Regions from separate parts of the Lelliottia sp. CFBP8978 genome, predicted to be linked through region 1. Evidence: predicted binding sites of a transcription regulator. Region 1 holds the regulator's gene; each other region holds the start of a gene.
What was found. The regulator sigma-54, encoded in region 1, starts transcription at its own class of promoters, with help from an activator protein. The targets are predictions, from matches to a motif close to GTTGGCACANNTTTCGCTNT.
Positions count from the first base shown of each region.

Region 1 (4,280 bases):
CGGCAATATACACCGAACGATGTTTACCACCGGTACACCCAATCGCGACGGTCAGATAGCTGCGGTTGTTGGTTTCCAGCATAGGTAACCATAGCTCAAGGTAGCTTCGCGTCTGGTAAATAAAATTGTGAACTTCTGTGTGTCTGTCGAGGAATGCGGCGACGGGCTTGTCCAGACCGGTCATTGGACGCAGTTTCGGGTCCCAGTGCGGATTGGGCAGGAAGCGCACGTCGAAAACATAATCCGCATCAATCGGAATACCGTGTTTGAAACCAAAGGATTCGAACACCATGGTCAGCTCGCGCTCGCGTTTACCCAGCAGGCGTGTGCGCAGCATTTCTGCCAGTTCATGAACGGACATTTCGGAGGTATCGACGATCAAATCCGCACGGGAACGCAGCGGTTCCAGCAAATCGCTCTCTTCATCGATGGCGCTCTCCAGCGATAAATTCTTGCTGGAAAGAGGGTGCAGACGACGGGTATCGCTGTAGCGGCGGATCAGGGTATTGCGATCGGCATCAAGGAACAGCAGCTGAGGCGTAAAGGTCTCAGGCAGACTGTTCATCGCCTGTTCAAAGATCTCCGGGGATTCCGGCATGTTGCGCACGTCGATACTTACCGCAGCAGAAATTTGCCTGTCGGCCAGCGTACGCGCCAGGTCGGGCAGCAGTACCACCGGAAGGTTATCTACGCAGTAAAATCCCATATCTTCGAGCGCCCGGAGAGCAACGGATTTTCCCGAACCCGAACGACCGCTGACGATCATCAGCACCATGTTCCGTTTCTCCTCACGACGACAGATGTGAAGGCTATCTCCTGGTTACGCATCATCGTGATGGCCTTCCGCTTCGGTGATAATTTGATACAGCTCCTCATCACTTTGGGCTGCGCGCAGGCGGCGGCAAATCGTTTTATCCGCCAGACGTTTAGCGACCAGCGAAAGCGTATGCAAATGGGTTTTCGTCTGGTCAGCGGGCACCAGCAGAGCAAACAGCAGATCCACAGGCTGATTATCAATCGCATCAAAGGCGATAGGCGTTTCGAGCTGCACGAAAACACCAACGGCACGTAAGGTGTCTTCTTCCAGTTTGCCATGCGGAATGGCAATGCCGTTGCCGATACCGGTACTGCCCATTTTTTCGCGGGTCAGAATCGCTTCAAACACCACCTGGGGCGGCAGGCCTAACTGTTTTGCGGCCAGTTCACTGATGATTTCCAGAGCACGTTTTTTGCTCTGACAGTGAACGCCACTGCGGGTACATTCCTGGTTAAGGACATTACTCAATTGAAGAGCCGAATCGTTGTTCATCATAATTTCACCTAAGCGCTAACCGTACAAATGGCCTGTTGTGTTTCACAACAGGCCGTCCTGCACCCGTTAACTGCCCGGACAATTAGTGTTGTTTCAGTTTATCTTTATGTTTATTAAGCTGTCGTGCCAGCTTGTCAATCAAGCCGTCGATAGCCGCGTACATGTCTTGCCCTTCCGCACTGGCATGGATTTCACCCCCGTTGATGTGCAGGGTTGCGTCCGAGATATGAGTCACTTTCTCCACTTTTAACACAATGTAGACCTGATTGATCCTCTCGAAATATTGCTCCAGCTTAGCGAATTTTGTATTCACAAAATCGCGTAACGCTTCGGTGATTTCGACGTTGTGTCCTGTGATGTTGAGCTGCATAGTGTCTTCCTTATCGGTTGTGTCAAACCAGTTGTTTACGCTGGTTAGACGGCGGAATGGATAAAGACTCTCGATACTTCGCAACAGTACGACGTGCCACCATAATACCCTGGTCGGACAGCATGGTGGTTAACTTACTGTCACTCAGTGGCTTCGCGGGATTTTCCGCGGCGATCAACTTCTTCACCAGTGCGCGGATCGCCGTTGACGAGGCTTCGCCGCCGCCCTCGGTATTCACATGGCTGGAGAAGAAATACTTAAGCTCAAAAATACCGCGCGGACTGTGCAGATACTTCTGCGTGGTCACGCGGGAGATAGTGGATTCATGCATCTCGACGGCCTGGGCAATATCGGCCAGCACCATCGGTTTCATAAACTCGTCACCTTTTTCAAAAAAGGCCTGCTGCTGCTCAACAATGCAGCGGCTGACGCGCAGTAATGTATCATTGCGGCTCTCCAGGCTTTTTATCAGCCATCGCGCTTCCTGAAGATTGCTACGAATATACTGGTTGTCGGAATCATTGCGCACACTGGTGCACATAGAGGCGTATTGCTGATTGATTTGCAGGCGGGGAATGCTGTCGGAATTGAGCTCAACGCTCCAGCGGCCGTTATGCTTTCTCACCAATACGTCAGGAATAACGTATTCGGGTTCGCTGGTCTGGATCGATTGCCCAGGGCGCGGATCGAGCGATTGAATCAGATTGACCGCTTCTTTCAGCACATCTTCTTTGAGCCGGGTCACGCGCATTAGCGTTCGGAAATCGTGGTTCGCCAGCAGATCGAGGTGATCGCTAATGATCAAGCGTGCTTCATCGATCCAGGGAGTCTCTTTCGCGAATTGCGAAAGCTGGATCAGCAGGCAGTCGCGCAGATCTTTCGCCGCAACGCCAACAGGATCAAAGCGCTGAATGCGTTTAAGTACGGCTTCTATTTCATCAAGATCGACTTCGCCATCACCGATGCTTTCGAGGATATCGTCCAGCGATACGGTCAAATAGCCGGTGTCGTCAACCGCATCGACAATCGAGGTTGCGATCGCGCGATCGGTTTCGGTAAAAGGCGTCAGCTCTACCTGCCACATCAGGTAATCCTGAAGCGACTGCGTGGTTTCACCCTGATAAACCGGTAACTCGTCATCCTGATAGTCGGCACGCGTCCCGGACGGCGTTCCGGCGGTGTAGATTTCATCCCAGCTGGCATCTAACGGCAGCTCATCCGGCATCTCTTTTTGTTCAAGAGCGTCAGCCGTATCGAGCGCTTCAGTATCCTGTTTTTCCTGGGTATCTACCTCGTCATGAAGATCGGTTTGCTCCAGCAGCGGGTTGCTATCCAGGGCTTGCTGGAGTTCCTGCTGGAGTTCTAACGTGGACAGTTGCAACAGACGAATCGCCTGTTGTAGCTGTGGCGTCATTGCCAACTGCTGGCTGAGCCTTAATTGCAAACCTTGCTTCATGTTCAGAGCGTTTTTCTCCGGTTATACCCGTCATACTTCAAACTGCATGTGCGGTGACTGCGCTCACTCATCCCAGCCACTTACTGAGGTAAGCTCCAGGGACTCACTTATTTGCCGTCTGCCTGCCGCTCGACTTATTCAAAGTATATGCGTGACTTAACCTCTACCCTATCAGAGTCTGAAGTCTTCCCCAAGGTACACGCGCTTCACTTGCTCATCTTCAAGGATTTGCTGTGGGGTTCCGTGGGCGATTAAATGGCCCTGGCTGACGATATAAGCGCGTTCGCAGACGGCCAGTGTTTCACGCACGTTGTGGTCCGTGATGAGGACACCGAGGCCGCTGTCGCGCAGATGCTCGATAATACGTTTGATGTCGATAACAGAAATCGGGTCGACGCCTGCAAATGGCTCATCCAGAAGAATAAATTTCGGATTTGCTGCAAGAGCGCGGGCGATCTCTACGCGGCGGCGTTCACCACCGGAAAGCGACTGGCCCATGCTGTCGCGCAGATGCTCAATATGGAACTCTTCCATCAGCTCATTAGCACGATCCTGGCGCTGTTCGGCGGTCAAATCGTCACGGATTTGCAGAACAGCCATCAGATTGTCGAACACGCTCAGGCGGCGGAAAATAGAGGCTTCCTGCGGCAGGTAGCCAATTCCACGACGCGCGCGGGCGTGCAGCGGCAGAATACTGATGTCTTCGTCATCAATGATAATGTTACCGGCATCGCGCGCGACAATCCCGACCACCATGTAGAAGGTGGTTGTTTTGCCCGCGCCGTTAGGACCCAACAGGCCAACGATTTCGCCGGATTTGACGGTCAGACTGACATCTTCCACTACGCGACGGCCTTTGTAGGCTTTGGCGAGGTTCTTTGCAGTTAATGTTGCCATAACGAATTAGTTACTCTTTTTCTGTGCCGGAGCCTGGTCTTTGCCTTTGTCCTGCAGCTGAGACGGAACCAGAACGGTGGTGACGCGCTTGCCTTTCTCGCTGGAAGCCTGCATTTTTTGCTCTTTCACCAGGTAAGTGATTTTGTCACCGGTGATGTTGCTGTCCAGCTGCTCCAGATAGGCATTGCCGGTCAGAATGACCAGATCCTTCGCCAGTTCATAGTGCATATGAGACGCACGGCCTT
Region 1 covers NZ_CM188253.1:3,901,993-3,906,272, reverse strand. Annotated here, with positions in the region: gene rapZ (RNase adapter RapZ) at 1-775, opposite strand, end outside; gene ptsN (PTS IIA-like nitrogen regulatory protein PtsN) at 821-1,312, opposite strand; gene hpf (ribosome hibernation promoting factor) at 1,395-1,682, opposite strand; gene rpoN (RNA polymerase factor sigma-54) at 1,705-3,138, opposite strand; gene lptB (LPS export ABC transporter ATP-binding protein) at 3,310-4,035, opposite strand; gene lptA (lipopolysaccharide ABC transporter substrate-binding protein LptA) at 4,042-4,280, opposite strand, start outside.

Region 2 (4,280 bases), 1.9 Mb from region 1:
TCGTCGCCCGGTTCAGGCTGCAGCCATCGGCTATTTCTGGGGTCTTGGCCTGTTTGGCTCCGGCATTAACTGGGTCTACGTCAGTATTGCGCAGTTTGGCGGAATGCCTGGCCCGGTTAACGTTTTCCTGGTGGTGCTGCTGGCCGCCTATCTCTCCCTGTATACCGGTCTGTTCGCAGGTATTCTTTCGCGCCTGTGGCCAAAAACAACCTGGCTGCGCGTCGCGATTGCCGCCCCGGTTGTCTGGCAAATCACCGAATTCTTACGCGGCTGGGTGCTGACCGGCTTCCCGTGGCTGCAGTTTGGATACAGCCAGATTGATGGCCCGCTGAAAGGCCTGGCGCCCGTCATGGGCGTGGAGGCGATCAATTTCCTGCTGATGGTGGTGAGCGGCCTGTTGGTGCTGGCGCTGGTCAAGCGTTGCTGGAAACCGCTGGTCGTCGCGCTGGTGCTGTTCGCCCTCCCCTTCCCGCTGCGTTATATCCAGTGGTTCACCCTTGAACCTGAACGCGCCACGCAAGTTTCAATGGTGCAGGGTAATATTCCGCAATCGCTGAAGTGGGATGAGAACCAACTGATCAATACGCTGAAAATCTATCTTGATGCGACGCAAAAAGAGATGGGCAAATCCAGCCTGATCGTCTGGCCGGAGTCTGCGATTCCGGATCTGGAGATCAACCAGCAGCGTTTCCTGAGCATGATGGATGACCTGCTGCGCGCGCAAAACAGCACACTCATCACCGGGATTGTCGATGCGCGGCTGAACAAGCAGAACCGTTACGACACCTACAACACCATTATCACGCTCGGCAAAGACAACCCGTACAGCTACGAATCAGCGAATCGTTACAACAAAAATCACCTGGTCCCGTTTGGTGAGTTTGTGCCGCTGGAGTCCATTCTGCGTCCGCTGGCACCGTTCTTCGATTTGCCGATGTCGTCCTTCAGCCGGGGGCCTTACGTACAGCCGCAGCTCCATGCGCATGGCTTTGCGCTGACGCCGGCGATTTGCTACGAAATCATTCTGGGCGAGCAGGTAAGGGATAACTTCCGTGCGGACACGGATTATCTGCTGACTATCTCGAATGACGCCTGGTTTGGAAAATCAATCGGTCCGTGGCAACACTTCCAGATGGCCCGTATGCGTTCGCTTGAACTGGCTCGCCCGTTATTGCGCAGCACGAATAACGGCATCACCGCCGTGATTGGCCCTCAGGGCGAAATTCAGGCCATGCTCCCGCAGTTCACCCGCTCGGTGCTGACCACCAAAGTCACCCCTACGTCAGGCCTCACGCCGTACGCCCGCACGGGTAACTGGCCACTGTGGATCCTGACGGCACTGTTTGGTTTTGGCGCGTTGCTCATGAGCCTGCGCCAGCGTCGTCAGTAATTCTCACCCCTCACCCTAACCCTCTCCCCACAGGGGAGAGGGGATAGTCCTCGCACATTTGCCGCATCCTGCTTTGCCTTTCTCTCTTTCTCTCTTTCTCTCTTTCTCTCTTTCTCTCTTTCTCTCTTTCTCGCTTACTCCCTTTCTCCCTTTCTCCCTTTTTCCCTTTTTCCCTTTTTCCCTTTTTCCCTTTTTCCCTTTTTCCCTTTTTCCCTTTCAGGGTGTGGTTCATTTCTGGCACGTCTATTGCTTTGTTAAATCACAGATTCAGTCGTTTGGCTTAACGTGCAACCTTGTCGCACCACCACGGCACATCAGTAGCACCGTAACGGTGCAGACAGGTATTTTTGCCTCTGAATGGTGCGGCGCGCCTCGCAAAAATAAACAATAACGCAGCAAAATCTTTACATTAAGCCAGACTAAATGTTAACAAGCTTGCATAACACTGCACTCGCATCGCGCGAGATATAACAACATCACAATGGGTATCAATGCGTCATTGGCGCAGATAATAAAGGAGTTGGGTATGCAATTACGTAAACTGGCCACAGCAATGCTGGTAATGGGGATGTCCGCAAGCGTCGTTCACGCTGAAGACGCTCCGGCTGCCGGGAGCACTCTCGACAAGATTGCCAAAAATGGCGTGATCGTGGTCGGCCACCGTGAATCTTCCGTCCCGTTCTCATACTACGACAACACGCAAAAAGTCGTGGGTTACTCTCAGGATTACTCCAACGCAATCGTAGAAGCGGTGAAGAAAAAGCTGAACAAACCTGACCTGCAGGTGAAGCTGATTCCGATTACCTCACAAAACCGTATTCCACTGCTGCAAAACGGCACTTTCGATTTTGAGTGCGGTTCTACCACGAATAACCTTGAGCGTCAGAAACAAGCGGCCTTCTCCGACACCATCTTTGTGGTCGGTACGCGTCTGCTGACTAAAAAAGGCGGCGATATTAAAGATTTCGCTGACCTGAAAGGTAAAGCGGTCGTCGTGACGTCAGGAACCACTTCCGAAGTTCTGCTGCATAAGCTGAACGAAGAGAAGAAAATGGACATGCGTATCATCAGTGCGAAAGACCACGGCGACTCCTTCCGTACGCTGGAGAGTGGTCGCGCGGTCGCGTTCATGATGGATGACGCACTGCTGGCAGGTGAACGCGCTAAAGCGAAGAAACCAGACAACTGGGAAATCGTCGGTACGGCGCAGTCGAAAGAAGCTTACGGCTGTATGTTGCGTAAAGACGACGCGGGCTTCAAAAAACTGATCGATGACACCATCGCGCAGACCCAAACCTCCGGCGAAGCGGAAAAATGGTTCGACAAATGGTTCAAGAACCCGATTCCACCAAAAAATCTCAACATGAACTTTGAACTGTCTGACGACATGAAAGCCCTGTTCAAAGAACCTAACGACAAAGCACTTAACTAATTAGAACCACTCGGGGCGGGACCTCCTGCCCTCTCGATTGTCGGGAAGCGCGGACAGACTATACGTTGAGTGGTCGTTCCCCACTCAGCGCGAACATTGAGCTTCTCACCAATCTTCGAGGGTAGCGCTGCTACCCTTTTTTTTCTGGAGTTTATTATGTCAATAGACTGGAACTGGGGCATTTTTCTGCAACAAGCCCCGTTCGGCAACACCACCTATCTTGGCTGGCTTTGGAGCGGCTTTCAGGTCACCGTTGCGTTATCAATAACGGCCTGGATTATCGCGTTCCTGGTCGGTTCCCTGTTCGGTATTTTACGTACCGTGCCGAATCGTTTTCTCTCTTCCCTTGGTACTCTGTACGTTGAACTGTTCCGTAACGTTCCTTTGATCGTGCAGTTCTTTACGTGGTATCTGGTCGTGCCTGAACTGTTGCCGGAAAATCTCGGCATGTGGTTTAAATCGGAACTGGACCCGAATATCCAGTTCTTTGTCTCCTCAATGCTCTGCCTTGGCCTGTTCACCGCCGCGCGCGTTTGCGAGCAGGTTCGTGCCGCCATTCAGTCGCTTCCGCGCGGGCAAAAGAACGCCGCCCTGGCGATGGGTCTGACGCTGCCGCAAAGCTACCGCTATGTCCTGCTGCCTAACGCCTATCGTGTGATTGTTCCACCGATGACCTCTGAGATGATGAACCTGGTGAAGAACTCCGCCATCGCCTCCACCATCGGTCTGGTCGATATGGCGGCACAGGCGGGCAAGCTGCTGGATTACTCCGCACATGCCTGGGAATCGTTCACCGCGATTACGCTTGCTTATGTTCTGATAAACGCTTTCATCATGCTGGTGATGAACCTGGTTGAACGCAAAACTCGCCTGCCGGGCAATCTGGGGGGCAAATAATGTACGAGTTTGACTGGAGTTCCATTGTTCCCTCCATGCCATACCTGATGGCAGGATTAGTGATTACGTTAAAAATCACCGCCATTGCGATCGTCATTGGTATTGTCTGGGGCACCATCCTCGCCGTCATGCGCCTGTCGAGCTTTAAACCCTTCGCCTGGTTCGCAACGGCTTATGTTAACGTTTTCCGCTCTATTCCGCTGGTGATGGTACTGCTGTGGTTTTACCTGATCGTCCCCGGCCTGCTGCAAAACGTGCTGGGGCTGTCGCCGAAAACCGACATCAGGCTGATCTCAGCGATGGTGGCATTCTCGATGTTTGAGGCGGCTTACTATTCGGAGATCATTCGTGCCGGTATTCAGAGCATCTCCCGTGGACAATCGAGCGCCGCACTGGCACTGGGGATGACCCACTGGCAGTCCATGAAGCTCATTATTCTGCCACAGGCGTTTCGCGCCATGGTCCCGCTGCTGCTGACGCAGGGCATTGTTCTCTTCCAGGATACTTCGCTGGTGTATGTGTTGAGTCTTGCGGACTTCTTCCGTACCGCCTCTACCATCG
Region 2 covers NZ_CM188253.1:1,296,861-1,301,140, reverse strand. Annotated here, with positions in the region: gene lnt (apolipoprotein N-acyltransferase) at 1-1,390, shown strand, start outside; gene SOM82_RS06010 (hypothetical protein) at 1,401-1,622, opposite strand; gene SOM82_RS06005 (amino acid ABC transporter substrate-binding protein) at 1,917-2,822, shown strand; gene gltJ (glutamate/aspartate ABC transporter permease GltJ) at 2,979-3,719, shown strand; gene gltK (glutamate/aspartate ABC transporter permease GltK) at 3,719-4,280, shown strand, end outside.
Region 2: the regulator sigma-54 is predicted to act here: its motif matches at 1,624-1,643, upstream of SOM82_RS06005 (amino acid ABC transporter substrate-binding protein).

Region 3 (4,280 bases), 500 kb from region 1:
TGACATCCGGCTGGCTGGCAATCTCAATGCAGGTGTCGATTCGCCCCATCGGCAGCACGCACACCGGGCAGCCGGGGCCGTGAATAAATTCGATGTTGTCGGGCAGGAGCTGGTCGAGGCCGAATTTAAAGATCGCATGCGTATGGCCGCCGCAGACCTCCATGATACGCAGCGGGCGCTGCGCGGTATAATTCAGCAGCGCTGCACGCGTTTTGAGGTGGCCGATAAGCTGCATCACCTGTTCCGGCGCGCGATATTCATCAACGTAGCGCATGATTTATCGCTCCTCACCAAACAGTAGCGCGCCGACGTCTGGCTCGACTTCAAACATATTTTGCAGCGCCGCCAGCGTGTCGCGGGCCTCTTCTTCGTTAATCACGCTCATCGCAAAACCGACGTGGACCAGCACCCACTGATTGAGGCGCGTTGCCCCGGTTTCATCAACGCAACCCACCAGCGTTAAATCGACATCACGCAGCACGCCGCAAACTTCCACTTTGGCCTGTTGACCGTCGATGGCGCGAATTTGTCCCGGAACGCCTATGCACATCGTTCATTCTCCAGCCAGGCCAGCCAGCTCTCCATGCCGTCGCCTTTGGTGGCGGAAACCAGCAAAATCTCAATGTCCGGGTTCACTTCGCGGGCGTACGCCAGACATTTATCGACATCAAAATTCAGATACGGCAGCAGATCGACTTTATTGAGCAGCATGAGCGAGGCCGCGGCAAACATATGCGGATATTTCAGCGGTTTGTCCTCGCCTTCCGTCACCGACAGCACCGCGACTTTATGGCGTTCACCGAGATCAAAACTGGCCGGACAAACCAGGTTGCCGACGTTCTCAATAAACAGAATGCCGTTCTCGTTAAGCGGCAAACGCGGCGCGGCGTCGGCAATCATTTGTGCGTCCAGATGGCAGCCCTTGCCGGTATTGACCTGAATGGCGGGCGTACCGGTTTCGCGAATACGCGCGGCGTCGTTGACGGTTTGCTGATCGCCTTCAATCACTGCGCAGGAGACGCTGTGGTTCAGGCGCCGGAGGGTTTCCGTCAGCAGGGTCGTTTTACCGGAGCCGGGGCTGGAAACCAGATTAAGCACCAGCTGCTGGCGGGCGGCGAACCGGGCGCGATTGCGGGCGGCCAGCTGATTGTTCTTGTCCAGTACGTTGATTTCGACCTCCAGCATTTTACGCTGGCTGATACCCGGTGCATGGGTTCCCGCCGCGCCGTGACCATAATGCAGATCACCGTCGTCTGACTGTTTTGGCGCGAATCTTATGCCTGTTAAGGCCGCAGCCTGCCGTGGGGCGGGCGAGAATGGCGTGGAGCGAAACGCGGAGTGAGGCCGATGTTCATCGCCCTCGATATACAGGTTGCCTTCAGCACAACCGCAGGTACTACACATGATTTACTCCTGGTCTATTTCGAGGCGCTGGATCTGCAAACCGTCATCCGCCACGATGCGAAGCCCGGTGCTCTGGCACTGCGGGCAGCTTCGCACCCGCGATGACAACAGCGTGACGTATTGCTGGCACGTTTCGCACCAGCATTCGGCCTGCTGTTCTTCTATATGCAGCGTGCAGCCTTCCGCCAGGGTGTCGCGACACACCAGCTCAAAGCAAAAGGTGAGGGCGCTGGGCTCGACGCAGGAAAACGCGCCAACTTTTAGCCACACGCCGGTGACCCGTTTTGCATTGTGCTGCTTTGCCTGCTGTTCGATCAGTTCCAGAGCCCGCTGGCAGAGGGTGATTTCGTGCATGACGCCTCCTCGATGATTTGCGCCATTAATGCAATAACGATGCCAGCTTAATTTGAATGAGCGCGTGACGATGTCGGCGCTGACGAAATGACACGTCGACACGCTGTCAGCGACAGCATGACAGGGCATAAAGCGTATATTTTTCAATTAAATAAAAATTGGCACGGAATCTGCTTAACAGCCGCTATCTCCATTAACCGGATATCTGAGATGACTATTTGGGAAATTAGCGAAAAGGCGGATTACATTGCGCAGCGCCATCAAAAATTACAGGAGCAGTGGCACCAGTACTGCAATTCATTAGTTCAGGGGATCACCTTGTCAAAAGCGCATCTTCATCATGCGATGAGCTGCGCGGCACAGGAGGATTTGTGCTTTGTGCTGTTCGGCCATTTCACTATCTATGTGACCCTGGCCGACACCTTCAATAGCCACATCATTGAGTATTACGTCGAGACGAAAGAGGGCGAAAGAGAGCGGATTGCACAGGCACAGCTGATGACAGACGGCATGGTTGACGGTCACGTCAGCACCCGCGACCGCCATCAGGTGCTTGAGCACTATCTGGAAAAAATCGCACCTGTTTACGACAACCTCTATTCAGCGGTTGAACACGATATCCCGGTGAATCTGAAAGGGCTGGTGAGCGAGCAGCGCACCGCCTGATGTTTAGGTGTCGAGAAGTGTCGATATGGCACGAATTTCGTCAAAAATGACTATGTCCTGAGGACTCCCCGGTGAACCGTTTTGTAATTGCTGACTCGACGGTCTGCATTGGCTGTCACACCTGTGAAGCGGCGTGTTCGGAAACGCACCGCCAGCACGGGCTGCAGTCAATGCCGCGCCTGCACGTCATGCGTAATGAAAAAGAGTCTGCCCCGCAGCTCTGCCATCAATGTGAGGATGCCCCCTGCGCGGGCGTCTGTCCCGTCAATGCCATCACTCGAGTCGATGGCGCTGTGCAGCTGAATGAGAGCCTGTGCGTAAGCTGCAAGCTGTGCGGCATCGCCTGTCCGTTTGGCGCGATTGAGTTTTCCGGCAGCCGACCGCTGCATATTCCCGCCAACGTCAATTCACCCAAAGCCCCGCCAGCCCCGCCTGCGCCTGCGCGCGTCAGCACGCTGCTGGACTGGGTGCCGGGCGTACGCGCTATCGCCGTGAAGTGCGATCTGTGCAGTTTTGATGAACAAGGCCCGGCCTGCGTACGCACTTGCCCGACCAAAGCGCTGATTCTGGTCAACATTCACGACATTGCGCGTAGCAGCAAGCGTAAGCGCGAGCTCACGATTAACTCTGATTTTGGCGATCTTTCGCTGTTTCAGGCGCAACACGAGGGGGCGAAATGAACGCAGTGATGTTGATCAACAGTGGCGTGGCGATTTTTGCCGCTACCGCCATTCTCGCGCTGGTCAGTGCTTGGCATAAAACATTCAGCGGCGCGATCGCCGGGCTGGGTGGTGCGGCAGGTAGCCTGATGACCGCGGCGGCAGGGATTATGGTCCTGACGCGTGGGCTAAATATTGAAGCGGTGATGCCGGTTATCCATCACAGCGTCCTGCTCACGCCGTTGAATGCTGTCTGGCTTATCACTTTTGGGCTGTGCGGGTTGTTCGTCAGTCTGTTTAATATCGACTGGCACCGCCACCCGCAGACCAAACCGAACGGTCTGCTAGTCAATCTGCTGCTCGCTGCTGCCGTCTGTACCGTGGTGGCCAGCAACCTCGCGGCGCTGGTGGTGATGGCCGAAATCATGGCCCTGTGCGGAGTCTTCCTGACCGGCTGTCGCGCATCCGGCAAGCTGTGGTTTGCGCTTGGACGCCTGGGAACGTTGCTGCTGGCGCTGGCCTGCTGGCTGGTGTGGCAACGCTACGGCACCCTGGAGTTGGATGTGCTGAATACGCGCGCCCGGCTTCTGCCGTTAGGCGCGGATATCTGGCTGCTGGGCGTGGTCGGCTTTGGTCTGCTGGCGGGCATTATTCCGCTGCACGGCTGGGTGCCGCAGGCGCATGCGAATGCTTCGGCCCCGGCTGCTGCGCTGTTTTCCACGGTGGTGATGAAAGTCGGTCTGTTCGGCATCCTCACGCTGTCGCTGAGTGGCGGCCAGCCGCCGCTGTGGTGGGGCATCGTGTTGCTGATCGCCGGGATGATCACCGCCTTTGTCGGGGGACTCTATGCGCTGATGGAGCACAATATTCAGCGTCTGCTGGCTTACCACACCCTGGAAAATATCGGCATTATATTGCTGGGTCTCGGCGCGGGGATAACCGGCCTGGCGCTGAACAGCCCGGCGCTGATCGCTGCCGGATTTATCGGTGGGTTGTATCACCTCGTCAACCATAGCCTGTTTAAAAGCACCCTGTTCCTGGGGGCGGGAAGCGTCTGGTTCCGCACGGGCCATCGTGATATCGAAAAGCTGGGCGGTATCGGCAAAAAAATGCCGCTGATTTCACTGGCGATGCTGGTGGGGCTGATGGCAATGGCTGCGCTGCCACCGCTGAACGGTTTTGCCGGTGAGTGGGTGA
Region 3 covers NZ_CM188253.1:3,403,962-3,408,241, reverse strand. Annotated here, with positions in the region: gene hypD (hydrogenase formation protein HypD) at 1-274, opposite strand, end outside; gene SOM82_RS15930 (HypC/HybG/HupF family hydrogenase formation chaperone) at 278-550, opposite strand; gene hypB (hydrogenase nickel incorporation protein HypB) at 541-1,404, opposite strand; gene hypA (hydrogenase maturation nickel metallochaperone HypA) at 1,408-1,758, opposite strand; gene hycA (formate hydrogenlyase regulator HycA) at 1,969-2,424, shown strand; gene SOM82_RS15910 (4Fe-4S dicluster domain-containing protein) at 2,496-3,104, shown strand; gene hycC (formate hydrogenlyase subunit 3) at 3,101-4,280, shown strand, end outside.
Region 3: the regulator sigma-54 is predicted to act here: its motif matches at 1,916-1,935, upstream of hycA (formate hydrogenlyase regulator HycA).